4 regions of the Mesorhizobium sp. M0909 genome follow, and region 2 is predicted to be linked to each of the others. Evidence: predicted binding sites of a transcription regulator. Region 2 holds the regulator's gene; each other region holds the start of a gene.

Region 1 (7,330 bases), on a different contig from region 2:
ATGGCCGACGGCCGGAAGGCTCCTCGTCGAAGCTATCGACCTTTCGCGACGGCGCGAAGATCCTGTGGATGTTCGCCATGCTGATGAAGGAGACGCAGCCGCTGCGTTTCTTCGGCGCTTTTTCGGTGTTCTTCCTGGCATCAAGCCTGTTTCTGATGGCGCCGGTGCTGATCGAGTTCGCCGAAACCGGGCTGGTGCCGCGCATGCCGACGTGGGTGCTGTCGGTCGGGCTGCTGCTGCTGTCGATGCTGGCGGCGGTGACCGGGGTAATCCTCGATTCGGTGTCGCGCGGCCGGGCCGAGCAGAAGCGCATCTTCTATCTGTCGATGCCTTCCGGCCGCATCGAACGCGAACGCGCAAGTGCGCTCGCGACTCTGAAGACCGGACCGCGCAAGACCCCGCGGGCGGCTTAGAGCCCTAAATGGGACGCCTCGCCCGCTTCATTGTCGCCGGCGGCATCGGCTTCGTCGCCGACGCGGCGGCGCTTTGGCTGGTGTTGGCGATAGCGCCGCTCGGACCCTTCGCGGCTCGCATCATCTCGATCGGTTTTGCCCTGTCCGTCACCTGGCTGATCAACCGCCATTTGACCTTCTCGCCTTCCAGCCGCGGCGTCGCGCAAGAGAGCGCACGCTATGGCGGCGTCGGCATTGCCACCAGCCTCGTCAATTATCTCGTCTATTGCGCCATGCTGTTCGCGCTGCCGATGGTGCCGCCGCTCGCCGCCCTTGCGGTCGCCTCACTGGTTGCCATGGCGCTGTCCTTCCTCGGCTATTCCAAGCTGGTCTTCGACCGCTGAAGGCACATCGCATTGGGGTCTGCGCCAAGCGAAGCGCAGCCTCATCATGACCTTGGCCGATTGGCAGAGGCCGCCGATTTCCTTATATCGCTCTCGTCGGTGCATCGGCCCGAAAAATCGGAATCGATTTTCGGAAAACACGATGCATGGATTCAAAGTGTTGGAGCGTACTTTGTGCATCCAAGTGGATCGCCCCAAGTGCGCCGGAGAGCTGCCATGCCCCTGAAAGTCGCCGTCCAGATGGACCATATCTCCACCGTGTCGATTGCCGGCGACACGTCGTTTGCGCTGTCGCTGGAAGCGCAGCGGCGCGGGCACCAGCTGTTCCACTACACGCCCAACCGGCTGTCGCTGCGCGATGGCAAGGTGTTTGCCCGTATCGAGGCGATGCAGGTCCGCGACGAGAAGGGCAATCATTATTCGCTAGGCGAAGAAGTCCGCACCGACCTATCGGAGATGGACGTCATCCTTTTGCGGCAGGATCCGCCCTTCGACATGAACTACATCACCACCACGCATATCCTCGAGCGCATCCATCCGAAGACGCTGGTGGTCAACGACCCGGCCTGGGTGCGCAACAGCCCGGAAAAGATCTTCGTCACCGAATTTCCCGACCTGATGCCGGATACGCTGATCACCAAGGATCCGCTCGAGGTCGCCGCCTTCCGCAAGGAGTTCGGCGACATCATCGTCAAGCCGCTCTACGGCAATGGCGGCGCCGGCATCTTCCACCTGCATGAGGCCGATCGCAACCTCGCCTCGCTGCTCGAAATGTTCGGCCAGATGTTCCGCGAACCCTACATCGTGCAGCGCTACCTCAAGGAGGTGCGGGCTGGCGACAAGCGCATCATCCTGATCGACGGCGAGCCTGTCGGCGCCATCAACCGCGTGCCGGCCGAGCACGATTCGCGCTCCAACATGCATGTCGGCGGCCGCGCCGAAAAAACCGAGCTGACGGAACGCGAACGCGAGATCTGCGCCCGCATCGGCCCCTCGCTGAAGGAGCGCGGCTTCATCCTTGTCGGCATCGACGTCATTGGCGACTACATGACCGAGATCAACGTGACCTCACCGACCGGCATACGCGAAGTGCAGCGCTTCGGCGGCGCCGACATCGCCAGCCTGTTCTGGAATGCGGTGGAGGAGAAGCGCAGCTAGCCTCGCTTCGCGAGCGGCCGCGTTGCAAACCATCGCAGCCGTTGCGTTCAGCCGTTCCCCAAATGTTCTTGCCTTCGCCGGAAATCTGTGGTTGTCTCCGGTGACGCCGTTCGCGGCATGATCGCAAAGGCTTGGGGCAAAAGCCGCATCCGGGGTGAAGACATGGTGGCGCGGGTTCGCACGGTTGCTTTCCAAGGCATCGAGGCCGTGCCGGTCGACGTGCAGGTGATGATCGCGCCGGGCAAGGTCAACATGCACATCGTCGGGCTGGCCGACAAGGCTGTAGCCGAAAGCCGCGAGCGGGTGCAGGCAGCACTTCATGCATCCGGCCTGTCGATGCCGTCGAAGAAGGTCACCGTCAATCTGGCACCCGCCGACCTGCCGAAGGAGGGCAGCCACTACGATTTGCCGATCGCGCTCGGGCTGATGGCGGCGCTCGGCGCCATTCCGGGCGACATGCTCGCCGGCTATGTCGTGCTTGGCGAATTGTCGCTCGACGGAACCATTGCCGCGGTGGCCGGCGCGCTGCCGGCGGCAATCGGCGCCAATGCCGAAGGCAAGGGTCTGATCTGCCCGTTCGCCTGCGGGCCGGAAGCGGCCTGGGCCGGCAAGGATTTCGACATATTGGCGCCGCGCAGCCTGATTGCCATCGCCAATCATTTTCGCGGCACGCAGGTTCTGTCACGGCCGGAAGCCGGCATCCATGCCGCGGCGCGCGACCTGCCCGACCTTGCCGACATCAAGGGCCAGGAGACCGCCAAGCGGGCGCTGGAGGTGGCGGCCGCCGGCGGCCACAATCTTTTGATGGTCGGGCCGCCGGGGTCGGGAAAGTCGATGCTGGCGCAGCGGCTGCCGTCGATCCTGCCGCCGCTGGCACCCAGGGAATTGCTCGAAGTCTCGATGATCGCCTCGGTGGCCGGCGAGCTCGGGGAAGGAAAACTCACCGACCGGCGGCCGTTCCGCGCGCCACATCATTCGGCCTCGATGGCGGCGATGGTCGGTGGCGGGTTGCGCGTGCGGCCGGGCGAGGCCTCGCTCGCCCATCACGGCGTGCTGTTCCTCGACGAGTTTCCCGAATTCTCGCCGCAGGCGCTCGATGCGCTGCGCCAGCCGCTGGAGACCGGCGACTGCATGATCGCGCGCGCCAATCATCGCGTCACTTATCCGGCACGCATCCAGCTGGTCGCGGCGATGAACCCGTGCCGCTGCGGCATGGCCGGCGAGCCGGGCTATCGCTGCCTGCGCGGCGACCGCTGCCGCACCGACTACCAGGCACGCATTTCCGGCCCGCTGCTCGATCGCATCGATCTCAGGATCGAGGTGCCGGCGGTCTCGGCCAGCGATCTGATCCGGCCGGACCGGGCGGAGAAGAGCGCAGCCGTGGCACTACGCGTCGCCCGCGCCCGTACGATCCAGCGTGAGCGTTTCGAACGGCTCGGCGCGACCTCCGCCACCACCAACGCGCATTGCTCGCCGTCAGTCATCGAGGAGATCGCCATGCCGGATGCCGCCGGCCTGTCGCTGCTGAGGGATGCCAGCGAAAAGCTCGGCTTTTCCGCACGAGCCTACCACCGCGTCTTGAAGGTGGCGCGGACACTGGCCGATCTCGAGGCCAGCGAGACGGTCGGCCGCATCCATCTGGCCGAGGCGATTTCCTACCGCATGAGCTCGGAGCGGATGGCACAAGCGGCGTGAGGGACGCTCCCCTCCCCCTTGAGGGGAGGGTGGCCGCGAAGCGGCCGGGTGGGGTCAGTGGTGGGACCCTCGGCCTTGCTGTATTTCGAAACCGATCCGCGTGCGGAGCGTTGCCGTGCTCTTCCCGAGGCATGGGCGTCAGCGCACTGCACCCAGGACCCCTCCCGGCCCTTCGGGCCACCCTCCCCTCGAGGGGGAGGGGGACGCTGGCGACTATCGCTCCTGCCCTTTCGCCTTCAATTCCAACCTCCGCGCGTGCAGCACTGGCTCGGTGTAGCCATTGGGCTGGACGCGGCCCTTGAAGACCAGGTCACAGGCAGCAAGAAACGCGATGGACTTGTCGAAATCCGGTGCCATCGGCCGGTAGAGCGGATCGCCTTCATTCTGGCGGTCGACGATAGCCGCCATGCGCTTCATCGTCTCCATGACCTGCTCGGGCGTGCAGACGCGGTGATGCAGCCAGTTGGCGATGTGCTGAGAGGAGATGCGCAGCGTGGCGCGGTCCTCCATCAGGCCGACGTCGTTTATATCTGGTACTTTCGAGCAGCCGACGCCCTGGTCGATCCAGCGCACGACATAGCCCAGAATGCCTTGCGCGTTGTTGTCGAGCTCCTTCTGAATGTCTTCCTGAGACCAGTTCGGCAGCCTAGCCACGGGCACCGACAGGATGTCGTCGAGCCTGGCCTTGGGCCGGCTCTTCAGAGCCTGCTGCACGGCGTGGACATCGACCTTGTGGTAGTGCGTGGCATGCAGGGTTGCCGCCGTCGGCGACGGCACCCAGGCGGTGTTGGCGCCGGCCTTGGGGTGCCCGATTTTCTCGGCCAGCATTGCCGCCATCAGGTCGGGCATCGCCCACATGCCCTTACCGATCTGGGCGCGGCCGGCCAGCCCGCATTCGAGGCCGGTATCGACGTTCCAGGCTTCGTAGGCGGCAATCCAGGCGGCCTGTTTCATGTGGCCCTTGCGGACCATCGGGCCGGCTTCCATTGAGGTGTGGATCTCGTCGCCGGTGCGGTCGAGGAAGCCGGTGTTGATGAAGACGACGCGGTCCCTGGCGGCACGGATCGCCTCCTTGAGGTTGACCGTGGTGCGCCGCTCCTCGTCCATGATGCCCATCTTGATGGTGTTCTTGGCCATGCCGAGCAGCGCTTCGACGCGGTCGAAGATCTCGACGGCGAAGGCAACTTCCTCCGGCCCGTGCATCTTGGGTTTTACGATGTACATTGAGCCCGCGCGAGAGTTGGCGCGGCGCCCGTTCGGGCCGATGTCGTGCAGCGCGATCAGCGCCGTCAGCGCCGCATCCATGATGCCTTCCGGCACCTCGTTGCCGTCGCGGTCCGATATCGCCGGATTGGTCATGAGGTGGCCGACATTCCTGACCAGCATCAGCGAGCGCCCGGGCAAGGTCAGCGTGCCGCCATCGGGCGCGGTATAGGCGCGATCGGGGTTGAGCCTGCGGACAAAGCTCTTGCCGGCCTTGGTGATCTCCTCGGCCAAGTCGCCCTTCATCAGGCCGAGCCAGTTGCGGTAGACCAGCACCTTGTCCTGCGCGTCCACCGCGGCGACCGAATCCTCGCAGTCCTGGATGGTGGTCAGCGCCGATTCCAGCACGACATCGGCAATGCCGGCCGGATCGGTGCGGCCGATCTGGTTGTTGTGGTCGACAACGATTTCGATGTGCAGGCCATTCTTGACCAGCAGGACGGCTTCGGGATTGGCGGCATCGCCGCGATAGCCGGCAAACTGCTTGAGGTCGGCAAGCGTGGTGGCGCCGGCACCCTCGCCCAGCCGCAACATGCCGTTGGCGACCGAAAGCCCGTTGACGCCGACCCATTTGCCTGTGGTGAGCGGCACCGCCTCGTCGAAGAAGCTTTTCACCCAGGCGACGACTTTGGCGCCGCGCGCCGGATTGAATTTGTTGCCTCGCTCGGCACCGTCTGCTTCTGGAATGGCATCGGTGCCGTAGAGCGCATCGTACAGCGAACCCCAGCGCGCATTGGCGGCATTCAGCGCATAACGCGCGTTCATCACCGGCACCACCAGCTGCGGCCCGGGGACCGAAGCGATTTCCGGGTCGACATTTTCGGTGGTCACGCTGAAGGCCGGCCCATCGGGCAAGAGATAGCCGATCTCGCGGAGGAACGTCTTGTAGGCCTCCATGTCGACGGGCGCGCCATTGTCGCGGTACCAGCGGTCGAGCTTGTCCTGCATGGCATCGCGCTTTTCGAGCAGCGCCCGATTTTTTGGCGAGAGATCATGGACGATGGCCGAAAAACCGTTCCAGAATGCCTCTGCCTCGATGCCGGTGCCCGGCAGCGCCTCGTTCACGACGAAATCATGAAGCTCGCGGGCAATCCGCAATCCGGCGATCTCGACGCGATCGGTCATCAGGGCTTCTCCAGACGAAAGGCTAGGCCGGCCTTTGACATGTCAGGGTGGCAGGGTCAATTCGGCTTAGGTGAAGGTAGGGCGTTTTCGCTGCCGATCTCCCCCCTCGAGGGGGAGATGGGCGCGAAGCGGCCAGAGGGGGTCGGTTCGACCGGGCTCGGCCTCCTGCGGCAGAAGGAAGTCGCGCTTCATGCGAGGCGACCCCCTCTGTCGCCTTCGGCGACATCTCCCCCTCGAGGGGGGAGATTACGCGCTCACACCGCAATCCTTGGCCGTCCCGACGCTATCGCCACGACGTGCGCCTCGATGAACATGCGCTGGCCCTCGACGGTCGAGACGCGGAACTCGCTGGCGATTTCGATTTCGGCGCTGTCGGTACCGGCATCCTTCGCCCGCCCGGCGGCAATCGCCCGCACGTCTTTCTCCGCCGCGGCGATCGCCGCCGCCTCGTCGTTGAAATCGCGCACGCTTTCGCCTGAGGCGACGCGGAACAGGCCTTCCTTGGGCTGGCTGACCCGCGCCTCGGCCGAAACCCGGACCTGGCCGACGACGGCGCCGAGCGCATTCGCGACATCGGTATCCTCCGGCACCACGCATCGATTGCCGACCAGCTCGGCCAGCCCGGCATAGTGCAGCGGCGCCGAGGCGCCGAGGCCGATGACCGGACGGTCGAGCGCGACGCTGAGGCGGGCGATGCCGGGATGCGCGTCGACGGCGCGCTGGACCAGGGCATGGGCGACGGTCGCCGCGCCATCCAGCCCATCCTCGGCGAAGGCGGTCTCGAGGATGACTTCGGCCGAGAGGCGGGTCAGCGCGGTCAACACCCGTTCCGAGATCGCCTCCGGCGAGGCGGCGATGAACTGGCCGCGGCCGTCACGCCTGCGCGCGAACAGCTCGGCGCCGAGACGCGCCGCGGCCGCATCCCAATTGGCCTGCCTGCCCAGCACATGCGCGGCATCCGACGGCGTGAAGCCGGCGACATGCACCAGCCCGCGCGATACCAGCCGGTTCAAGGTGGCGTTCTGGGCATTCGAGGTCAGCAATCTGTCGAGAGCCTGCGGCACGGCACCGATCAGTTCGTAAAGCTTGGCTTCGGCACCGGTCAGTCCGGCTGCGAGCCGCTCCGGCACCCCGGTCCGAACCGCCAGGCGTCCGTCCATGCGGCCAGGATTGGGAGCCCGCAACTGGCGTTCCAGCTCTGATGTAACCGCCTCGCCATGTATCATGCCGGCCAGCGCCAGCGGCACCAGGCGGCGCGGCCCGAGCAGGATCTTCGGGCTGAGCACGCCGTCC
Region 2 (7,330 bases):
CGGTCTGGCGTGCGGCGTTGGTCAAATGATCGTCGCCGCGGATGATGTGGGTGATGCCCATGTCGTGATCGTCGACGACGACGGCATGCATGTAGGTCGGATTGCCATCCGAGCGCAGAATAATGAAATCGTCGAGATCCTTGTTGGGAAAACGCACGTCGCCCTGGACGCGGTCATGCACCACCGTCTCGCCGTCTGTCGGCGCCTTGATGCGGATCGCCCCCTTGGCGCCGGGCGGCGCCTCCGACGGGTCGCGGTCGCGCCAGCGTCCGTCATAGCGGGGAGGCAGCCCCTTGGCCCGTGCGCTCTCGCGCATTGCTTCCAGCTCGGCAGGCGTCGCATAACAATAATAGGCCTTGCCCATGCGAACGAGCTCCTCGGCCACCTCGCGATGGCGCGGCGCACGCTCGAACTGCGACACCGGCTCGCCGTCCCATGTCAGGCCAAGCCAGGAAAGCCCGTCGAGAATGGCCGCGGTTGCCGCATCGGTGGAGCGCTCGCGGTCGGTGTCTTCGATGCGCAGCAGCATCGTGCCGCCTGTGTGCTTGGCATACAGCCAGTTGAACAGCGCCGTGCGCGCGCCGCCAATATGCAGATAACCGGTGGGCGAGGGGGCAAAACGGGTGACGACCTTATCGGGCATGGAACTCTCAGGCGGGCCAAGGAAGTGGGTTTGCGGACTTTCGCGCGTTGCGCGTTCATGTAGCATAGGAGGTCGAGGGCGCAAGGGGCAGACCCGATGGCTGTGCGAGGCCGTGGTGCGGGCGAGGGCGAGGACGCTGGCAGCGGCGTCAGCGAACGCTTGCTGTTCGCCGCTCCCCTGCCTGTCCTGCCGGCACCGGCATTGCTGCCCGCTCCGCGCTTCGATGCTCCGTCGCTGCCGGCCAGCGACCTAGCAACGGTTCCGGTGCCTGCGTCCGAGCCCATCGTGCGCCTACGCCGGCGTTTCCGCCTCCCGTCACCGTCCCGCATCCGCAACAGCGTAACCTCGGCAGCCGGCCTGGAACTCGACCGTGGCGTCGCCTTCCTGCTGGTGCCGGTGTTCCTCGCATGCGGGGTGGTCGTATATTTCGCGCTGTCGGCGGAGCCAGCCTTTCCGCAGCCGATCGCAATCGTGCTCCTCGCGGCCCTTTGTGCCGTCATGTCGCGGTCATGGCCCAGAACCCGCCTGTGCTTCATGGTGGCGCTGCTCTGCGCGCTTGGCGTGCTTGCCGCCAAGTTCGAGACCTGGCGTGTCGGGACGCATGTGCTCGGTTCTGAAATCTCGACGCGGCTGACGGGTCGCGTCGTATCGTACGAACCCATGGCTAGCGGCCGCATCAGGCTGACGATCGATGTGATCTCAACCGCCAGGCCGACGCTGCGCTACATGCCGGAACGGGTCCGCATTTCGGCGATGAAGATACCGGCTGAGCTGGCCGCTGGTTCCGAGATCGCCGGCTATGTGCGGTTGCTGCCGCCGACCGGCCCGGTGCGGCCCGACAGCTATGATTTCTCCTTCGACAGCTATTTCGCGGGCATCGGCGGCAGCGGCTTCTTTCTCGGGAATCCGAAAGTCGTGGCGTCGGGCAGCATGCCGCTTGCCGCGCGGCTTTCTTCCGCGATCGAAGACGCGCGCGAATCCATCGCCGACCATATCCGCAGCCGCATCGGCGGCGCCGAGGGCGAGATTGCTGCTGCGCTGATCGTTGGCGTGCGCGCCGGCATTCCCGAGGAGATCAACGAAGCGATGCGGCGTACAGGCATCTACCACATCATCTCCATCTCGGGGCTGCATATGGCGTTGGTCGCCGGCACCATCATGGCGCTGCTGCGCGGTGCCTTTGCGCTGTTTCCCGACTTCTCATCGCGACGGCCGGTCAAAAAATATGCCGCCGCCGCCGCGCTTTTTTCGATTGCGGCGTACCTCGTCTTTTCCGGCATTGTGGTGGCGGCCGAACGCAGCTTCATCATGCTGGCGGTGATGCTCATCGCCGTGCTGTTCGACCGGGCCGCGCTCACCATGCGCAATCTGGCGATCTCGGCCATCGCGGTCATCGTAGTGTCGCCGCACGAGGTGGTCGGTCCGAGCTTCCAGATGTCCTTCGCCGCGACGGCGGCCCTTGTCGGCGCCTATGCCGGCTGGTCCGATTACCGCACCGGCAGGGCCACCACGCCGCCGCCCCGGCGATCGCCGCTACGCTTGGCCACTCGAAAGGTCCTGCTGGGCATGGGCGGCCTGGCGATGACCTCGATCATTGCAGGGAGCGCCACGGCGCTTTTCGCCATATGGCATTTCCAGCGCGTAGCGCCGCTCAGCCTGTTCGCCAATCTGGCCATCATGCCTATCGTCTCACTGGTCGTCATGCCCTTTGCCGTGCTCAGCGCGCTGGCGATGCCGTTCGGCGCGGATGGGCCTTTCCTCTACGTGATGGGCAACGGGCTGACGGCGATGATCGCCCTGTCCGGGTGGATCTCCGAGCGCTCGCCGATCGATGCGGTCGGACTGATTTCGCTGAGATCTGTCCTTTTGGTGACGATCGCCCTCGTCATTGCCAGCATGGCGACGACCTGGTTGCGGCTCGCGGCAATTCCTTTTGCGCTCGCTGGCTTGCTAACGACAACGCAGACGCGCGTACCCGACGTATTGATCTCGGAGGACGCACGGCTGGTCGCGCTGCCGATCGGCAGCGGTGAGCTCGCGGTCAACCGGGCACGCCCGAATGAGTTCACCATCGACAACTGGAAACGCGCGCTCACATCAGAGGCTATCGTCGCGCCGGAAACACCTGGAAAGAACGATCCGCAATTCGACATTGCCGATCCGGCCGACCTACCGCCGGGCATGCCGTTCATTTGCACGGACGGTCTCTGCCTCGCCAGGCATCCATCCGGCGCGATCATTGCGCAAGCCAAGGACCGCGATACCGCACGGCCAGCCTGCGCCTTCGCCAGCTTGATCGTCATCGACGACGCCACCGCCCATAATCCCTGCTACTACGACCGGCTGGTCCTCGTCGTCACCAAACGGCAACTGGCGCGCGCGGGAAGTGCGGCCGTCTATTTCGATCCACAAGCGGCAACACGCGCCGAAATCCGCTTCGCCGTCGAAAAATCATACCGGCCCTGGCACGTGCAGCGGAAATTTTCACGCGCGGCGCGCGGCCTGCCGCCATACCGCAGGGCCGACAATCCAAAAGCCGGCACCAAGGGCGCAACTCAGTAGCGGCGGATCAGCCCAACGAGCTTGCCCTGCACCTTGACCCTGTCTGGTCCGAAGATGCGCGTCTCGTAGGCCGGATTGGCGGCCTCCAGGGCGATCGAGGCGCCCTTGCGGCGGAACCGCTTCAGCGTCGCTTCCTCCTCGTCGACCAAGGCCACCACGATCTCACCGGGGCTCGCCGTATCGGCGTTGCGGATGATCACCGTGTCGCCGTCGAAAATGCCAGCCTCGATCATCGAATCGCCTTTGACCTCGAGCGCATAATGCTCGCCGCCCATGATCATATCCGGCGGCACCGAAATCGAATGCGTCTGGTGCTGGATAGCATCGATCGGCACACCAGCGGCGATGCGGCCCATTACCGGGATCGAAACGGCGGCGACGACATCATCGTCATTGCCGGCTGCAGGGACGCGCGACGATGTCGGCTTGCCCTGCCGAGGGGCACCTTGCCCAAGACTGCCCTGGATGACACTCGGCGAGAACTTGCGTGCCGCATTGAGGCCGGGGGCGATCGAGTCAGGCAGGCGTAGTACCTCCAGCGCACGGGCCCGGTTGGGCAAACGGCGAATGAAGCCGCGCTCCTCCAGCGCCGTAATCAGTCGGTGGATTCCGGATTTGGAAGCCAGGTCGAGCGCTTCCTTCATCTCGTCGAAGGAAGGTGGGATACCGCTTTCCTTCAACCTTTCGTGGATGAACATAAGCAGTTCGTGTTGTTTGCGTGTCAGCATAGCGACCCCCAACAGAATCAGAAAACAAACCCAGAACAGACACTATCTGTTCCAGTTGTGTTCCGCAACTGTTTAAAGTTTAATGAATACGTTAAGGCTCGGGAAACAAACGACGTCCCCTACCGGCGTACCGTATTTTCGCCGCCGCGAGCCTCATCGCCTTGATTCTGCTTTCGTTTGCGCCCTTCTGGCGTCCCGGAAGGGCGCATTGGCATCGGCCGTCCGCCGGCAAAGGGCACGGAAGTGAACCCCTATCGAATGTGCGGTTTGGTCAATGCACCGTGAACGAAACGAACTCAAAGCGCCAACCTCGGGGTTAAGTCCCGGTTTCCACCGCCTGCTGCTTCTCGCCGGTGGAGCCTTGCTACGCGCTACCCGGTAATGGAAGAACAGTTGATGCGTGTCCGGCGTTGCGTTGGATTTTGGGGGAGCAGGCAAATCATGACGGGAATTCCCGATCTCGTGGCCGTAAAGGCGATGGATGCCGCGGATCCGCTGGGCGCGATACGTGACCGCTTTGTGCTGCCGCAAGGAGTGATCTATCTCGACGGCAATTCGCTAGGAGCTGCTTCACGTGCCGCTTTCGATGAACTGTACAAGGCCGCGACCGAAGAATGGTCGCATGATCTCATCCGCGCATGGAACACGGCCGGCTGGTTCAACATGCCGCTTGAACTTGGCGACCAGCTCGGGCGCCTGATCGGCGCCGCGGCCGGCCAGACGGTGGTCTGCGACACGACGTCGGTCAACATCTACAAGCTGTTGCACGCAGCCATGGCCATGCGACCGGAGCGGCAGGCCATCGTCGCCGAGGGCGATAGTTTTCCGACAGACCTCTACATGGCGGAGGGTGTGGTTTCGACGCGAAAAGATGCGCTGCTGCACCTCTCGGGGGTCGACGCGCCGACCATTGAGGAGCTGATCGACGAACGCACCGCCGTGGTGCTGGTCAACCACGTCAACTACAAATCGGGCGAACTGCGCGACATGCCGGCGCTGACGCGCAGGGCCCAGGAAGCCGGGGCGATGATCGTCTGGGATCTCTGCCACACCGCCGGCGCGATGCCAGTCGAACTCGACAAAGCCAACGCCGATTTTGCCGTTGGCTGCACCTATAAATATCTGAATGGCGGCCCGGGCGCGCCTGCCTTCATCTATGCGGCTGAGCGGCATCTTTCCGATATCCAGCAGCCGCTCACCGGCTGGTGGGGCCATGCACGGCCCTTCGCCTTCGAGCCAGGCTATGCGGCCGGCACCGGCATCCGCCGGTTTCTGTGCGGCACCCAGCCGATCCTTTCGATGCGCACGCTGAAGGGCGCGCTCGACGTCTGGGACGATGTCGACATGACTGCGGTGCGCAAGAAGAGCATCGCACTGGCCGATCTGTTCATCGAGCTTGTCGAGGCAAAGTGCGGCGCTTACGGGCTAACGCTCGAAAGCACGCGCGACGGGGAAAAACGCGGCAGCCAGATTTCATTCATGCATGAGCATGGCTACCAGATCATGCGCGCGCTGATCGAACGTGGTGTGATCGGCGATTTTCGCGCGCCATCGACCATGCGCTTCGGCTTCACCCCGCTCTATGTCGGCTATGCCGATGTCTGGCAGGCCGTCGAAGTGCTTGAGGACATCCTGCGCACCGGTGCGTGGAAGGATGCGCGCTTCGCCATCAAGGCGGCTGTCACTTGAGATTCATGCGAGAGCTGGAATCGTGAGGCTGGCGACGACGCGCCGCGCGATGCTCGCGGCTAGGTTGCAAGGCCATATTGCAAGGGAGGGCGCCGGGTGTTCGAACGTCACATTGCCGATTGGGACAACGCCTATGCCAACGGCGCCAACATAGCCGGCAGCGATCGCTGGCCGGCGGCCTGGGTCGAGCCCGCGCAGGTTTTCCGCGAGGCGCTTTCGACCGAGGGCAGGGCGCGGCTCGACCTGGCCTATGGCGATAACCCACGCAACCGGTTCGATCTTTTCCTGCCGGCCACCAAGCCGAAGGGGGTCGTGGTGTTCGTCCATGGCGGCTACTGGATGGCATTCGACAAGAGTTTCTGGTCACATCTTGCCGCGGGCGCTGTTGATCGCGGCTATGCAGTTGCCATGCCGTCCTACACGCTCTGTCCGCAGATACGCATTGGCAGCATCGTCAAGGAAGTCGGCGCGGCGATAGGCAAGGCGGCGGCGATGGTCGCAGGGCCGCTGATGCTGACCGGGCACTCGGCCGGCGGCCATCTTGTTAGCCGGATGGTTACCAGGACGACGCCGCTGGCGCCCGAAGTGGTCCGGCGCGTTCGTCACGTGGTGTCGATCTCGGGGGTGCATGATTTGCGCCCGATCATGCGCACCGGCATGAACGAGACGCTGGCGATCGATGAGGCCGAGGCGCAGGCCGAAAGTCCGGTGCTGCTGCGCCCGATGGAAAAGGCCCGCCTGACCTGCTGGGCCGGCGGCGGCGAGCGCGCCGAATTCCTGCGCCAGAGCGCGTTGCTGGCCAACATCTGGATCGGCCTGGGTGCCGCGACCAGCTCCGTAGTCGAGCCCGACCGGCATCATTTCAACATCATCGACGGTTTGGCCGATCCAGACCATCCGCTGACCCGGACCTTGATTTCGGAGTGAGGCAGGTTCAGCGTAGCATCAGCACGTCGCAGGGGGAGCCCGCCGCCGCAGCAGGCGCGAACGGCGCGCGGACGATCAGCCCGTTGGCATCGGCCAGCATTTTCAGCATCGAGGAGTCCTGGATGCCGAACGGCGTCGCCACGAGCGCACCAGCGTCGTCTGTGACAACAGCCCGCACATAATCTTGCCTGAGATCGTTGGCCGGCATGGCAGCACCGAGCCGTGCCCGACGGATATCCTGCTGAAAGGCGCGGCCGCCGAGCCGTGCCAGCAGCGGCTTCAGGAAGAGCTGAGCGCAGACCAGGCTCGCCACGGGGTTGCCGGGCAGGCCGATGCAGCGAACGTCGCCCAGCCGCCCGAACATCAGCGGCTTGCCCGGTCGCATGGCGATCTTCCAGAAATCGAGCGTCATGCCTTGCCCGGTCAGCACGTCATGGACGAAGTCGTGGTCGCCGACCGAGGCACCGCCCAGCGTGACGATGACGTTCGCGCCAGCCTTCACGGCCTTTTCAACCAATGCCGCGATCGCCTCCCTGCGGTCCGGCGCGATACCGAGGTCGAGCGCCCGCGCATCGACCGACTGTGCGGCGGCAGCGACACCATAGGCGTTAGAGGAGATGATCTGGTCGGGGCCAAGCTCGCTGCCCGGCGGCAGCAATTCGTCGCCGGTGGCGATGATGGCGACCAGCGGCCGTTTGACCACGCCGACCTCGGGGTGATTGGCCGATGCCGCCAGCGACAAGGCGGCCGAATCGAGCAGGCGGCCTTTGGGCAGCAGGAC
Region 3 (7,330 bases), on a different contig from region 2:
GCCGCAGGATCGACGAGATCACCAGGAGGATGTTCTGCGCCACCCAGGCATAGACCAGCCGGCGGATGAGCGGATCGCCGGAGGTCGCGCTTCCTGGCCTCAGCGCCGCCAGCACGAAGCCGGCGGCCAGCAGCGCCGTGACGATCAGCGGGTAGGCGCCGCGATGCGCGTAGGCGGCATAGGTCAGCCCGTCGGGAAGCGCGATGCCGCCCCACAGATAGGTGGCGTCGAGTGTGCTCTGCACCACGAACAGGATGTTGAAGACGACGAGCGCGCGCAGGATAGCGGCCTTGCCGAAGACGATGTCCTCGATCGTCGTCCTGGTGGCCGGCGTCGCCGCTGCGCTGGCTGGCGACACCCTGCGGCGGCGGAGAAACCGCGGCAGGCGCGGCCGCAGAAAGGCCCATACGCCGACGAGCACGAATAGCCAGAAGGCAAGACGCGGCAACTGCATGAGGTTGAGCAGGGCGAAGAGGTCAATCAGCGAAAACCAGTATTCGATGACCGGATTGGCGGCGCCGAACAGCGCGAGAAACACTGCGCCGAGGCTCAGCGGCATGACCCAGACGGCGATCGCCGCAAGGCGCACGCGCCGCCGGCCAAGCCGCCGCGCCGCCGTGCGCCAGCGGAAGAAATCCAGGACGAGCCGAAATGGCGTTGCAAGCAGGAACAGCGAGAGTTGGCCGGCAATGCGGGCAAGGCCGGGCCGCAGCCGTCCGGCCAGTGAAAGCACGAAGACGGCCATCGCCGCCAGCGCAATGGAGACGGACAGTGCGCTGACATTTTCCACGAGCGGCAGCAGCCCCGCAAGCAGCGCAACCGGCTTGAACAAGAACTTGCCATCGTTGAAGACGCCGAGAGGATGGAGAGCCATGCTCGCCGCGGCAATCGCAACGCCGAACAGGAAAAGCGTGATGCCCGCCGGTTGGCCATAGAAGAAGAAATCGGCCAACGCGACGAGCAGGACGGCAACGCCGAAGCGGCTGCAATAGCTCGGCGCCGCCGAGAGGAATGCTGTCATGATCGGGCTTTCTCGGCGGCTTTGATGCGGCCGGTGGTCAGGGATTTGCGGACGAAAGGGAGGAGGGTTGCCAAAGTCTGGGGCGGATCGACGAGCCACCAGCTTTCGCGGCGAAGCCGGTACGGCACGGACCAACGGGAGTTCGTTTGCTCTTGCATGCCGCCCTTGTCGCATTCTGCCGGGTGGCAAGCGGGGCGGAGACGAGGAGATTTTCCGAAACTACGTGCAGTTTTTATGCACGGCTTGCCTCGGCTGGCTGCAGGCGGCATAGATCGAACATGATCACCGAAAGCTACCGCCCGCGCCGCTCGGTGCTTTACGTTCCGGCCTCGAACGACAAGGCGCTGGCCAAGATCCCGTCGCTGACCTGCGATGCCGTCGTCATCGATCTCGAGGACGCCGTCGCCCCGGCCGATAAACTTTCCGCGCGCGAGAAACTGGCGGCGATTTTCGCCGGCCGTTCCAACCGGAGCTGCGAGATGATGGTGCGCATCAATGCGCTGTCGAGCGAATGGGGCGCCGACGATCTGCTGGCCGCGGCAAAATGCATGCCCGGCGCCATCCTGCTGCCCAAGGTCGACACGCCGCGCGACATCCTCGAGGCCGGCGACGTGCTCGACGATAATTTTGCGCCGGACGAGGTCAAGCTGTGGGCGATGATCGAGACGCCCAAGGCGCTGCTCAATATCGGGCCGATCGCCGAGCTCGGCCGCGACCCTGCCTCGCGCCTGGTTTGTTTCGTTGCCGGAACGAACGACCTAGTCAAGGACACCGGCATTCTCGCCACGCCCGATCGGCGCTATCTCGTGCCATGGCTGATGCAAATGGTGCTCGCGGCGCGTGCCGGCGGCCTCGACCTGCTCGATGGCGTCTTCAATGATTTTCGCGATATGGACGGGTTTGCGCGCGAGTGCGCGGAAGCGGCCGCCATGGGTTTTGACGGCAAGTCGCTGATCCATCCAGCCCAGATCGAGGCGGCGAACCGCGCTTTTGCACCGACGCCTGACGCATTGGCCGAGGCGCGCGCGATCAAGCAAGCCTTCGCGCTTGCCGAAAATGCCGGCAAGGCGGTGATTGCGCTGAACGGAAAAATGGTCGAGCGGCTGCATCTGGCGCAGGCCGAAAAACTACTGGCGAAGGCCGCCGCTGTTCGCGCATGATTATCGTAACTGACAACAGGATTGAAGAATGAAACTCTACCGCTTTCTGTCCGGCCCGGACGATGCCAGCTTCTGCCACAAGGTGACGGCGGCGCTGAACAAGGGCTGGCACCTGTTCGGCTCACCGACCTATGCCTTTGACAAGGAAGCCAAGACCATGCGTTGCGGCCAGGCGGTGGTGAAGGACATCGAGGGCCAGGAATACGGCCCCGACACCAAGCTCAGCGATTGGTAAGCTTTGCAAAAGCGCCGAAGCAGGGTGTGTTGAGATTCAGGTCAGGCCGCGCCGGAGTCGAAGACGGGCGCGAAGCGACCAGACTGGGTGGTTTCCGAGAACCGGAGCGGAGCGTACTTTTGGGTACGTGAGCACCGGAAGCGCAGGAAACCGCCGTTCGCAGGCCGGCATCACCTGAATATCAGCACATCCTACTCCGCTGCCTCTTCGATCTTCTCCATATCGTCGTCCGACAGGCCGAAATGGTGGCCGATCTCGTGGATCAGCACATGGGTGACGATGTCGCCCAGCGTTTCCTCGTTCTCGGCCCAGTAGTCAAGGATGGCGCGACGATAGAGCGTGATGCGGTTCGGGCCCTCGCCGGTCTGCGGATTCCAGCGCTCGGCGATGCCGCGCCCCTCGAACAGGCCGAGCAGGTCGAAGGGAGTTTCCAACGAAAGGTCGTCCATGATCTCGTCGGTCGGGAATTCGGCGATCTGAATGACGATCTCGCCGGTCAACTTGCGAAAGTCCTCCGGCAGATGGGCATAGGCCTCCAGCGCCAGGAGGTCGATTTCCTCCATCGTTGGCGAAAGCTGGTCGTGCCAGATGCGTGTTTGGTAGATGCGAGCCATGCTTTGTCCCTTTGATCCCGGCATATAGGCTTTCGGGCCGGACTCGGCAAATGGCCAGGCTGGGGTGACCGTGCCACGCCCCCCACTAGAGGAATAAATTCCCCATGACTCCGCTTGACTCTTTGGCCGGCCTCTGGAATCTATAAGAACATAACAGGAACAATTGTGAGTGGAAGCTGACCGTCATGGCGACAAGCGCCGTGGCGCGGGAGACTGTTTTTGCCCTGCGCCGCCAGATCGCGAAGATCGAGGGAACGCTGTCCGAGCGTCTGGAGGCGTCGGCCGGCGCAGCCCCCGTTGATGCGGATGTCAGCCCCCAGACTCTGACATTGCCTCGAAATCTAACTATTGTCCGGCGCGGCCTCGCCGTGGCTTCGCAGGATGCGTTTTTGTCCACCGGCGCGGAACGCCTCGATGCTGCGCTGAGCGGTGGCCTGCCGAAGTCGGCGCTGAGCGAGTTTCATGGCGCCGCGACGCGCGATGCCGGGGCCGTCGCCGGCTTTGTGCTCGCGCTCGTCAGCCTGATCCTCAGCCAGGGCCCGCGACTGCCGGTGCTGTGGATCGGCACATCCGAGGTTTTCCGCGAGGCCGGCTTCCCTTACGCCAGGGGGCTTCACGCCTTTTTCGGCATCGAGCCGGAGCAATTGCTGTTTTCCGAGGCGCCAAGGCTGCTCGATGCGCTGTGGGTCGCCGAGGAGGCTGCCCGGATGACGGCGCTGGCCGCTGTCATCCTCGAAATCCGCGGCAGCCCGCAGCGGCTGGATCTCACCGCGACGCGGCGGCTGCACGCCCGGGCGCAGAGTGCCGGCCGGCCGCTGTTCCTGCTGCGCCAGGCCGGCGAGCCCGAACCGACGGCAGCGCCCGTCCGCCTCATCCTGTCGGCGGCACCGGCGGCAGCGCGCCAGACAATCGCCGGGCCGCTCGCCGGCTCGATCGGCCGGCCCGCCTTCACCGTCAGCATCGGCAAGAGCCGCACGGCCTTGCCCGGACAATTCACACTGGAGTGGAACCCCGATGAACGCATATTCGAAGAAAGACGGGGCGAGCAAGGAAGGTCTCAGGAATCGGCCCCAGAACGGCCAAAGAATCCTGTCCCTGTGGTTTCCGCATCTCGCCGCCGAGAGGATCCTGCGGCAGCGTCTGGGGCGGTCCTGGCGTTCCCGGCCGTCGGATCACCTGCCGCTGGTGATCAGCCATCGCCAAGGGAACGCCCAGCGCATCGCCGCCCTCGACGAACGGGCTGAGGCGCTTAATCTGAAACGCGGCATGGGCATAGCCGACGCATGCGCCATGCATCCCTCGATCGACATCGCGGAGGCCGATCCGGAGGCCGACCGGCGCCTGCTCGAAGGCCTCGCCGACTGGTGCGACCGCTATACCCCGCTGGTGGCGCTCGACGGGACCGACGGCCTCTATCTCGATGTCACCGGCTGCACGCATCTTTTCGGCGGCGAACGCTCGATGCTGGACGATATCCTGTCGCGTTTTTTCCATCAGGGCTTCGATGTCCGCGCCGGGCTTGCCGCCACACCTGGTGCTGCCTGGGCGGCGGCGCGGTTTGCCGGCGACCGCATCGTGCCCGATGGCGAGGAGGAAGCGCTTCTCGCGCCCATGCCGCTGGCGGCGCTGCGCATCGACCCGGAGGTCCGCGCCAGCCTCGAAAGCGTCGGCCTGCGCACGGCGGGCGCCGTCATGGCAGCACCGCGCGCGCCGCTGGCCCGCCGCTTCGGCGCATCGCTGCTCTTGCGCCTCGACCAGGCGCTCGGCCGCCTCGACGAAGCCGTGTCGCCGCGCCTGCCGGTGGCACCGCTTTCGGTCGAGCGTCATCTTGCCGAGCCGATCATGTTGACCGAGGACATCGAGCGGCTGACCGGCATGCTGGCGGCCACCTTGAAGAGCGATCTCGAGCGTCGCGGCGAGGGCGCAAGGCGGCTGGCGCTGCTGCTTTTCCGCGTCGATGGCGGCGTCAGCCGCATCGCCGTCGGCACCTCGCGGCCTCTGCGCGAGCCGCGGCTGATCCAGAAATTGTTCCACGAAAGGCTTGCCGCGCTCGAACGGGATATCGACGCCGGCTATGGCTTCGATCTCGTGCGCCTTTCGGTGCTGACCGCCGCCGCCTTCGACATGCAGCAGGCAGACCTTGCCGGCGAGACGAGCGACGACGGTGCCGATATCGCGCTTTTTGCCGACCGCATTCGCGCCCGGCTCGGCGAAGGCGCGGTCTTGAAGCCGGTTGCCGTCGAGAGCCATTTGCCGGAGCGCGCCGTTGCCACCCTTCCCTTCACGGAGGCGCCGCAGAGAAGCTCGCCGCCGAAGCAGCCGGACAAGGCGAAGGACGCTCCCACGACCGTCTTCCAGCCTGAGCGACCGATCCGGCTTTTCCGTTCGCCCGAGCCGATCGAAGTGCCAGCCACCGAAATGCCGGAAGGCCCGCCTTTGAACTTCCGCTGGCGGCGCGCGCTCTACCGGGTCGCGCGCGCCGAAGGGCCGGAGCGCATCGCGCCGGAATGGTGGCGAGAGGCGGCGGGACGAGAAGATGCCCCGACCCGGGATTATTTCCGCATCGAGGATGCCGACGGCCGCCGTTACTGGCTCTATCGCCAGGGCCTTTACGGCGCCTCTCAAGTCCCGCCGCGCTGGTACATGCATGGGATCTTCGCATGAATGCGCTGACGGCCATCCCCTATGCCGAATTCGGCATCCAGTCGAACTTCTCGTTCCTGCGCGGTGCCTCGAAACCGGAGGAGCTGGTGGTCGCGGCAAAATTCCTCGGGTTTTCGGCGATCGGTCTCGCCGACCGAAATACGGTGGCGGGCGTGGTACGCGCCTGGCAGCAGGCCAAGGTGGAGGGTGTTTCCTATCATCCCGGCTGCCGCCTGGTTTTTTGCGACGGCACGCCGGACATCCTCGCCTACCCGCAGGACCGCAAGGGCTGGGGGCATCTCTGCCGCATGCTGACACAGGCCAATCTGCGCGACGAGAACGAAAAGGGCGCAACGCTTCTCAAACAGAGCGATCTTCTCGAATGGGGCGATCTCCTGTCGCTGGCCATACTGCCGGATCTGTCGGCGGACGCGGAAGCTGGCCTCGCACTGATTAGCCGGCTCAGGGATCGCTTCGGCGAAAACCTGAGGCTGGCGGTTTCGCCGGATTACCGCGGTAACGACCGCTTCCGTATCGAGCAGGCGGCGGCGATGGCCGAGCTGGCCGGCATCCCGCTGATGGCCACCAACGACGTTCTCTACCATACGTCGGAACGGCGCCCGCTGCAGGACGTGCTGACGGCGATCCGCCTCAATGTGCCCGTCGCCGAGGTGGGGCTGGAGCTGGCGGCCAATGCCGAGCGCCACTTAAAGCCGCCGCTGGAGATGGCACGGCTTTTCCGCAGGCATCCGCAAGCGCTGGCGGAAACGCTGCGTTTTGCCAGCGAGCTGACCTTCTCGCTCAGTGACCTGCAATACAACTATCCCGACGAGCCGACGGAATCGGGCCTCGGGCCGCAGGCCGAGCTGGAAAGGCTGGCCAAGGAGGGGGCCGCCATCCGCTACCCCTCGGGCGTGCCCGCTTTTGTGACGCAACGCATCGAGGAGGAGCTCGCCCTGATCGAGCGCCTGAACTACGCGCGCTATTTCCTGACTGTCCACGACATCGTCAAATTCGCCCGCAGCCAGAACATTCTCTGCCAAGGGCGCGGCTCCGCCGCCAACTCGATCGTCTGCTTCTGCATCGGCATCACCGAAGTTGGCCCGGACAAGATCGACACGCTTTTCGAGCGCTTCATTTCCGAGGAAAGAAACGAACCGCCCGACATCGACGTCGATTTCGAGCATGAAAAGCGCGAGGAGGTCATCCAGTACATCTATTCCAAATACAGTACCAAGCGCACCGCGCTGGCCGCTGCCGTCGTCAGCTACCGGGGCCGCTCGGCGATGCGCGAAGTGGCCAAGGCGATGGGCCTGTCGGACGACGTCCGCAGCGCGCTGTCCAGTTCGATCTGGGGCTGGTCGACCTCGGAACTCGGCGAAAAGGAGACAAAAGCCGGCGGCCTCGATCAGACCGATCCATCGACAAGGCACGTGATCGAATGCGCCAACGAGATCATGGGCTTTCCCCGTCATTTGTCGCAGCATGTCGGCGGTTTTGTCATCACCAGGGACCGGCTCGACGAGATCGTGCCCATCGTCAAGACGGCGATGGACGAGCGCAAGATGGTCGAGTGGGACAAGGACGACCTCGACGCGGTGAAAATCCTTAAAGTGGACGTGCTGGCGCTCGGCATGCTGACCTGCCTGCAGCGCGC
Region 4 (7,330 bases), on a different contig from region 2:
GCTGCGCCTCGCCGCCCGACAAGGTCGTTGCCTGCTGGCCAACATGGATGTAGCCGAGGCCGACCCGTTTCAGCGTCTCCAGCTTGTCGCGCACGCCGGGCACGGCGGCGAAGAAATCGACGCCTTCCTCGACCGTCATGTCGAGAACGTCGGCGATCGACTTGCCCTTGAACAGGACGTCCAGTGTCTCGCGGTTGTAACGCTTGCCGTGGCAGACGTCGCAGGTGACGTAGACGTCGGGCAGGAAGTGCATCTCGATTTTGATGACGCCGTCGCCCTGGCAGGCCTCGCAGCGGCCGCCCTTGACGTTGAACGAGAAGCGGCCCGGCTGGTAGCCGCGCGCCTTGGCCTCCGGCAAGCCGGCGAACCAGTCGCGGATCGGCGTGAAGGCGCCGGTATAGGTGGCGGGGTTGGAGCGCGGGGTGCGCCCGATCGGCGACTGGTCGATGTCGATGACCTTGTCGAGGAATTCCAGCCCCTCGATGCGGTCGTGCTCGGCCGGATGCTCGCGCGAGCCCATGATGCGGCGCGACGCCGCCTTGAACAGGGTCTCGATCAGGAAGGTCGACTTGCCGCCGCCGGACACGCCGGTGACGGCGGTAAACGTGCCGAGCGGGATTTCGGCGGTGACGTTCTTCAGATTGTTGCTGCGCGCGCCGACGACCTTCAGCCGGCGGTTCTTCTTGGCCTCGCGCCGCACTGCCGGCGTCGCCACTTCGAGCTCGCCCGACAGATATTTGCCGGTGATCGAAGCGGGCGTCGCCATGATCTGCTGCGGCGTGCCCTGGGCGATGATGTGGCCGCCATGAATGCCGGCGGCCGGGCCGATATCGACGACATAGTCGGCGTGCAGGATGGCGTCCTCGTCGTGCTCGACGACGATCACTGTGTTGCCGATGTCGCGCAGATGCTTCAGCGTATCGAGCAGGCGGGCATTGTCGCGCTGGTGCAGACCGATCGACGGCTCGTCCAGCACGTAAAGTACGCCGGTCAGGCCGGAGCCGATCTGCGAGGCAAGACGGATGCGCTGGCTCTCACCGCCTGACAGCGTGCCGGAGTTGCGCGACAGCGTCAGATAATCGAGCCCGACATCGTTGAGGAAGCGCAGCCGCTCGCGGATTTCCTTGAGCACGCGCACCGCAATCTCGTTCTGCTTGTCGTTGAGAGAAGCGGGCAGATCGGTGAACCACTGGTCGGCCTTGCGGATCGACAGCTCGGTGACCTCGCCAATGTGCTTGCCGGCGATCTTGACCGCGAGCGCCTCGGGCTTCAGCCGATAGCCGCGGCAGGCCGGGCACGGCGTGGCCGACATGAAGCGCTCGATCTCCTCGCGCATCCAGGCGGATTCGGTTTCCTTCCAGCGGCGCTCGAGGTTGGGGATGACGCCCTCGAAGGTCTTGGTCGTCTTGTAGGAGCGCAGGCCGTCATCGTAGTGGAAGGTGATTTCGCGCTCGCCGGTGCCGTGCAGGATGGCTTGCTTTGCCTCTTCGCTCAGATCCTTGAACTTGTCGCCAAGCTTGAAGCCGTAGGCAACGCCCAGCGCTTCCAGCGTTTGCGCATAATAGGGCGACGTCGATTTCGCCCAAGGGCTGACGGCGCCGGCGCGCAGCGAGACATTCTCGTCGGGCACGACCAGGCTGGCATCGATGGCGCGTTGGCTGCCGAGCCCATCGCAGGTCGGGCAGGCGCCGAACGGATTGTTGAAGGAGAACAGCCTGGGCTCGATCTCGGGAATGGTGAAGCCGGATACCGGGCAGGCGAACTTTTCCGAGAACAGCATGCGTTCATGCGTCTCGTTCTTCGATTTATTGACCGAATCCTCGCCGGTCTGGCTGGCGTCGAGCGGCCTGTCGGCAAATTCCGCTACCGCCAGTCCGTCGGCAAGCTTCAGCGCGGTCTCGATGGAATCGGCGAGCCGTGTCGCCAGATCGCCGCGCACGACGATGCGGTCGACGACGACGTCGATGTCGTGCTTGTACTTCTTGTCCAGCGCCGGCACGTCGGCGATCTCGTAGAAGACGCCATCGACTTTGACGCGCTGAAAACCCTTCTTCTGCAGCTCCAGCAGTTCCTTGCGGTACTCGCCTTTGCGGCCGCGCACTATCGGCGCCAGGATGAACAGCCGGGTGCCTTCCTCGACTGCAAGCACCCGGTCGACCATCTGCGAGACCGTCTGGCTCTCGATCGGCAGGCCGGTGGCCGGCGAATAGGGTACACCGACGCGGGCGAACAAAAGCCGCATATAATCGTAGACCTCGGTGACGGTGCCGACAGTCGAACGTGGGTTCTTCGAGGTAGTCTTCTGCTCGATGGAGATGGCTGGCGACAGGCCGTCGATCTGGTCGACGTCCGGCTTCTGCATCATTTCGAGGAATTGTCGTGCATAGGCCGAAAGGCTCTCGACATAGCGGCGCTGGCCCTCGGCATAGATCGTGTCGAAGGCAAGCGACGACTTGCCTGACCCCGACAGCCCGGTCATGACGATCAGGCTGTCACGCGGCAGGTCGAGATCGACATTCTTCAGATTGTGTTCGCGTGCCCCGCGAATGGAGAGATATTTATGGTCGGCCATCGCCGGTCGCCGCCTCAGAATCTGGAATTCGTGGGATGGGCGGGTTTTCCCGACCATCCCCTATGTAGGTAATTTCGCCGCCTTTTCGAGAGACGCCACAACTCTCGACCAAAGCGTTTAACCGCCTTTCGCGCGAACGGGCAAGCGGAAAGAACAAAGGCCGAACACGCTCCTGACAAAAGCTGCCCGTGCGGCTGGGTTCACCCGGGGTTCACAAAGCGTCTCGCGATCACATTTTTCGGTAATCGGCCATTCAAGGTTGACGTCCATCTGTCACGGGGGCAGACTCCAAACGTCAACGAAGCCGGCCGTCTTTCGATGGCCTCGCGGCCTGGGGCTAGCCTGCGAGACGCCGCGGGTTATGCGATGAGCGCTTCGACGACAGTCGCAACGAACAGAAGGAGAGCAGAGGCATGACTCCACCGGACAGTTCCTTGAGGCTCCACGTGTCGCTGGAGCCGCGGCAGGTATAAGTGGCTAGGCCAGGCGTTTGCGCTACCTGCCAACGTTGACCTGCCGATCCCCACAACAATCAGAGACTGCTAGTCGGATCGTCGGCTGAACGCCGCGAAGCATCCGAAATAAAAAGCCGGCAGTACACTCCCGGCGATTTGGATTTTAGATCCAAGAAGCCCCGTCAATTGCACAAGCAATGACGGGGCTGTTCGTTTGAAGCGCACATTTGTCGGGCATACCAGGCGAACTTACCGGCTGGGGGGCCTGATTCCGCCGGTAGCGACATCGATGGTTATGCTGCCGGAAATCCGAACGTCGGTATCGCCGATCTTGAACGTGCCGTTGCCGCTGCTTGGAACCGCGTCGTCGGGCTCAGGCTGCGGCCCTGGCTCGGCGATGCGATAGTCGCTGGTCACGCCGGGCAGGGCGCCCTTTTGCGAAGACGTCGAATTATCTTGGGCAAATGCCATGTCCACCAGCATGTTCGTGCCGGCCACAGTAGCGATAGCAAGGCACAACAGGCTGGATGAACGGCTGGCGGTCATCGCCGCACTATAGTGCATAGTGCCGTGATGGCGGCAAGACCAGATCGATGGCGCTGAAATTGCGGGCGCTCAACCGCCTCGGTTGCGTCCGCCGGCCCGGCTCGTTCATGCGGCCTGCTTGCGAGTGTCGAAAACATGGTCGACGAGTCCCCAATCCTTGGCCTCCTGGGCGGTCATGAAAAAGTCGCGGTCGAGCGTGCGTTCCACTTCTTCGTAGGTGCGGCCGCAATGGTGGGCGTAGAGATCGGTCATGCGCCGCTTGGTGCGAAGGATGCCCTCGGCATGGCGCTGGATATCGGAGGCTTGGCCCTGGAAACCGCCGAGAGGCTGATGCAGCACGATGCTGGTGTTGGGTAGCGCGATACGCCGCCCTGGCGTGCCCGCCATCAGGAGAAACGAGGCCATCGAGGCGGCGAAGCCCATACAAACGGTGGAGACCGGGCAGCTGATATACTGCATCGTATCGTAGATGGCGAAACCGCTGGTCACCACGCCACCCGGCGAGTTGATGTAGAGCGAGACCTCCTTGTCGGGATTGTCGGATTCCAGCGACAGAAGCTGGGCGCAGACCAGCGCCGAGGTGCCGTCGTCGATCGGCCCGTTGATGAAGACGATGCGCTCGCGCAGCAGCCGCGAAAATATGTCGAAGGCACGTTCGCCGCGGCTCGACTGCTCGATCACCATCGGCACCAAATTGGCAAGGCCGCTCATCGTTATCTCCTTTGACTGTCGTCGTTCAGGCCGCGCGCATAAAGAGGCGCGGGGTGTTTGCGGCGTTCTGCTTGTACTTGGGAGTGCGCGCTTCAAACGAAAGTCGGCAACCGGCGCCTGCGATCGCGATCTCCGGCACTGCTGCCCGAGCAAAACCATCATGGACGATGCGCAGATGCGTGCCGCCGGAAACGGTGCGGTCGAGCGTAAAGGTGACGATGCTGTCCACTGGGCTATCGTTCATTGGGCTGCCCACCGGGCTGTCGGGCGGCACCTGCGTATCGCCGGGCGCCGGCCGCTCCCGCCAGGAATAGCGCAGCAGCCGTCCGGGATCCGCGTCGAGGATTTCGCACTCGATCGGCGCAGCCGGCGCTTTAAAGGCAAAGCGGTTGCCGACCTTTGGTTCAATGTCGTTTGGCATCATCCAGGCCGCGAGCAGGTCCGGCACTGTCAGCGCCCGCCACACTTTTTCCGGCGGCTCGGCCAACTCGCACTCGAACTCGATCTTGTCTGCCGCCATTTCCGCGCGTTCTTTGCCTCGGCTGGTCATTGGTCCATGTCCTTCAAAACCGTCTTGAGCCTTTCGATGCGCTCTGGCCAGAACGCGCGGTAGCGTTCGATCCAGCCGAGCAGCGGCGCAAGCCCGTTCGGATCGGCGCGATAATAGGCATTGCGGCCGGCCCGGCGTTCGACCACGAGGCCGGCACCTCGCAGCACCGCGAGATGCTGCGATACCGCCGGCTGCGAAACCGGCATGCCATTACGGAGTTCCGATACCGTCATCTCGCCGTCGGCGAGCCGCTCATAGACGGCGCGACGCGTTGGATCGGCCAGTGCCCGAAAAATCTCTGCTTCGATCATTCCAAAAGCATAAGTCGATACTTATCGGTTTGGCAAGTCGCGTTTTTAAGACAGGCAGTGTTTTTTGCGACGAGCGAGATTTTACAAACGCGTCGGAAGCCAGCGTCTCACCATGTCTGGAGATCCGTTAAACGTTGCCTCAAAAACTGGTGACGCGAGCACGGCATGAATATGAAGCAGTTCGGAGCCGACGTTTCGGAAGCCATGTTGCCTGTGCGCGGCAACAACAAGCGACTGTCCGGCAGTCAAGACGAGATGCTCGTCATCGATCCACATCTCGGCCCTGCCGGCGATGACGGTAAGCACTTCCTCGACCGGGTGCCAATGTGTCGGGGCGCCAACCGCAGGTTCGACCCATTGTTCAAATATGCAAAGTTGAGTTGCGCCGTTGCAGGCCGAGACATGCATGCGGGTCTTTACTCCCGTCCGCCATTCTTCTTGCGGCTGATCGTCATGCTCGACCATCTTCATTGAGTTCGCCTCGATCTCCGGGTTCGTGGAAGTTCGACGCCAAGACACTACCTGTTACTGACATCTATTGACAGTGCAGGACCTTTAACCTAGAACGAAAAGAGAACAAAAAACCTTGTGGGAAAAGGCAGCCACAGCAGGCAGGGATTATCCATAGTCTGTAAGGTGCAGCGACAGAAAATCTGGTTTCGGATGAGCGCGGAGAAGTATCATGGCGGGTAGCGTCAACAAGGTCATTCTGGTGGGCAACCTCGGTGCGGACCCTGAAATCCGCCGCCTGAATTCGGGTGACCCGGTCGTCAATATCCGCATCGCGACGTCGGAAAGCTGGCGCGACAAAACATCTGGAGAGCGCAAGGAAAAGACCGAGTGGCACAATGTCGTGATTTTCAACGACCAGATCGCCAAGGTGGCCGAGCAGTATCTGAAGAAAGGCATGAAGGTCTATGTCGAGGGCCAGCTGCAGACGCGCAAATGGCAGGACCAGACCGGCAATGACCGCTATACGACTGAGGTTGTGTTGCAGAAATTCCGCGGCGAGCTGCAGATGCTCGACGCACGGGGCGAGGGCGGCGGCCAGGTCGGCAACTATGCCGGTGGTGGTGCGAGCCGCGGTTCCGATTTCGGCCAGTCAGGCCCGGGCGAAAGTTTCAATCGCGGTGGCGCCAACAAGGGCGGCGGCGGCGGTTCATCGCGCGAGCTGGACGACGAAATCCCGTTCTGATTTCTCGGGGCGGACTGCCCTTGCGGCGAAAAGCGCCAGCACCTTGGCCACGAAATGGCGTCCCGAAAATCGGTCTTGGATTTTCGGGACGTTATGCGTTTGAGCGGTGAAAGGACGTATCAAGTGAAAGCAAGGGTCAAATGGGTGGAGGAGCGCACTTTTGTTGGCGAGTCCGCCAGTGGGCACAAGCTGGTGCTAGGCACGGCGTTCGGGCCGGAGGGCAAGACGCCGGGGCCGAGCCCAATGGAACTGGTGCTGATCGGCACCGGAGGCTGCTCGGCCTATGACGTGGTCCATATCCTCGAAAAGGGGCGCGAGGCGGTCGAAGATTGCGTGGTCGAACTCGATGCCGACCGTGCAGAAGCCGATCCCAGGGTGTTCACCCGCATTCACATGCATTTTGTCGTCAAGGGCCGGGCGCTGTCACACGACAAGGTGAAGCGGGCGATCGGGCTTTCGATCGAGAAATACTGCTCGGCCTCGGCAATGATGGCCAAGACTGCCGAGATTACCCATGACTTCGAAGTCATTGAAACGACAGCGAAGTAGGGCAGTTCCTAGGTCGCCATCAGCGCCTTGATGCCGTCGGCGACGAACTGTATGGCGAGCGCCGCCAGGATGACGCCGAGCAGCCGTGTCAGGATCGAACGGCCGGTTTGGCCGAGAATACGGTCGATGCGCTCTGACAGCACGAACACCAGGTAGGTGATGACGAGGCAGATGGCGATGATGCCGACAAGGGCTGTCTGCGCGCCAAAACCCTGAAACGAGCTTGAGAGCAGGACGGTCGCCGAAATCGCGCCGGGACCCGCAATCAGCGGGATCGCCAGCGGAAAGGCGGCGATGTTGTGGATCATGTCCCTGGTGATGGCGACGTCGCCGATCTTCTCCTTACGGTCCTGCCGGCGCTCGAACACCATTTCGAAGGCGATGAAGAACAGCAGAAAGCCGCCGGCGACGCGGAAGGCCGGCAGGGTGATGCCGAAGACC

The links. The regulator LexA, encoded in region 2, represses DNA repair genes until DNA is damaged. The targets are predictions, from matches to a motif close to TGTTCNNNNTGTGTTCNG.
Region 1: a site for LexA is predicted at 2,007-2,024, ahead of NKH83_RS08070 (YifB family Mg chelatase-like AAA ATPase). Genes of this name have one in related genera too.
Region 3: a site for LexA is predicted at 3,175-3,192, ahead of NKH83_RS07280 (ImuA family protein). Genes of this name have one in related genera too.
Region 4: a site for LexA is predicted at 5,707-5,724, ahead of NKH83_RS20495 (single-stranded DNA-binding protein). Genes of this name have one in related genera too.

The regions. Positions count from the first base shown of each region.
Region 1 covers NZ_JAMYOA010000004.1:271,459-278,788, reverse strand. The annotation lists gene NKH83_RS08085 (glycosyltransferase) at 1-413, shown strand, start outside; gene NKH83_RS08080 (GtrA family protein) at 422-796, shown strand; gene gshB (glutathione synthase) at 1,013-1,954, shown strand; gene NKH83_RS08070 (YifB family Mg chelatase-like AAA ATPase) at 2,117-3,649, shown strand; gene NKH83_RS08065 (malate synthase G) at 3,863-6,037, opposite strand; gene NKH83_RS08060 (hydantoinase/oxoprolinase N-terminal domain-containing protein) at 6,292-7,330, opposite strand, start outside.
Region 2 covers NZ_JAMYOA010000012.1:3,288-10,617, forward strand. The annotation lists gene gltX (glutamate--tRNA ligase) at 1-643, opposite strand, end outside; gene NKH83_RS19025 (ComEC/Rec2 family competence protein) at 740-3,205, shown strand; gene lexA (transcriptional repressor LexA) at 3,199-3,933, opposite strand; gene kynU (kynureninase) at 4,375-5,622, shown strand; gene NKH83_RS19040 (hormone-sensitive lipase) at 5,719-6,549, shown strand; gene NKH83_RS19045 (molybdopterin molybdotransferase MoeA) at 6,557-7,330, opposite strand, start outside.
Region 3 covers NZ_JAMYOA010000004.1:108,652-115,981, forward strand. The annotation lists gene NKH83_RS07260 (DUF4153 domain-containing protein) at 1-1,021, opposite strand, end outside; gene NKH83_RS07265 (HpcH/HpaI aldolase/citrate lyase family protein) at 1,303-2,181, shown strand; gene NKH83_RS07270 (DUF1737 domain-containing protein) at 2,210-2,416, shown strand; gene NKH83_RS07275 (metallopeptidase family protein) at 2,608-3,030, opposite strand; gene NKH83_RS07280 (ImuA family protein) at 3,216-4,274, shown strand; gene NKH83_RS07285 (DUF6504 family protein) at 4,216-5,694, shown strand; gene NKH83_RS07290 (error-prone DNA polymerase) at 5,691-7,330, shown strand, end outside.
Region 4 covers NZ_JAMYOA010000013.1:102,676-110,005, forward strand. The annotation lists gene uvrA (excinuclease ABC subunit UvrA) at 1-2,572, opposite strand, end outside; gene NKH83_RS20470 (hypothetical protein) at 3,277-3,573, opposite strand; gene NKH83_RS20475 (ATP-dependent Clp protease proteolytic subunit) at 3,679-4,284, opposite strand; gene NKH83_RS20480 (SRPBCC family protein) at 4,310-4,834, opposite strand; gene NKH83_RS20485 (ArsR/SmtB family transcription factor) at 4,831-5,145, opposite strand; gene NKH83_RS20490 (cupin domain-containing protein) at 5,227-5,616, opposite strand; gene NKH83_RS20495 (single-stranded DNA-binding protein) at 5,828-6,340, shown strand; gene NKH83_RS20500 (OsmC family protein) at 6,464-6,889, shown strand; gene NKH83_RS20505 (MarC family protein) at 6,898-7,330, opposite strand, start outside.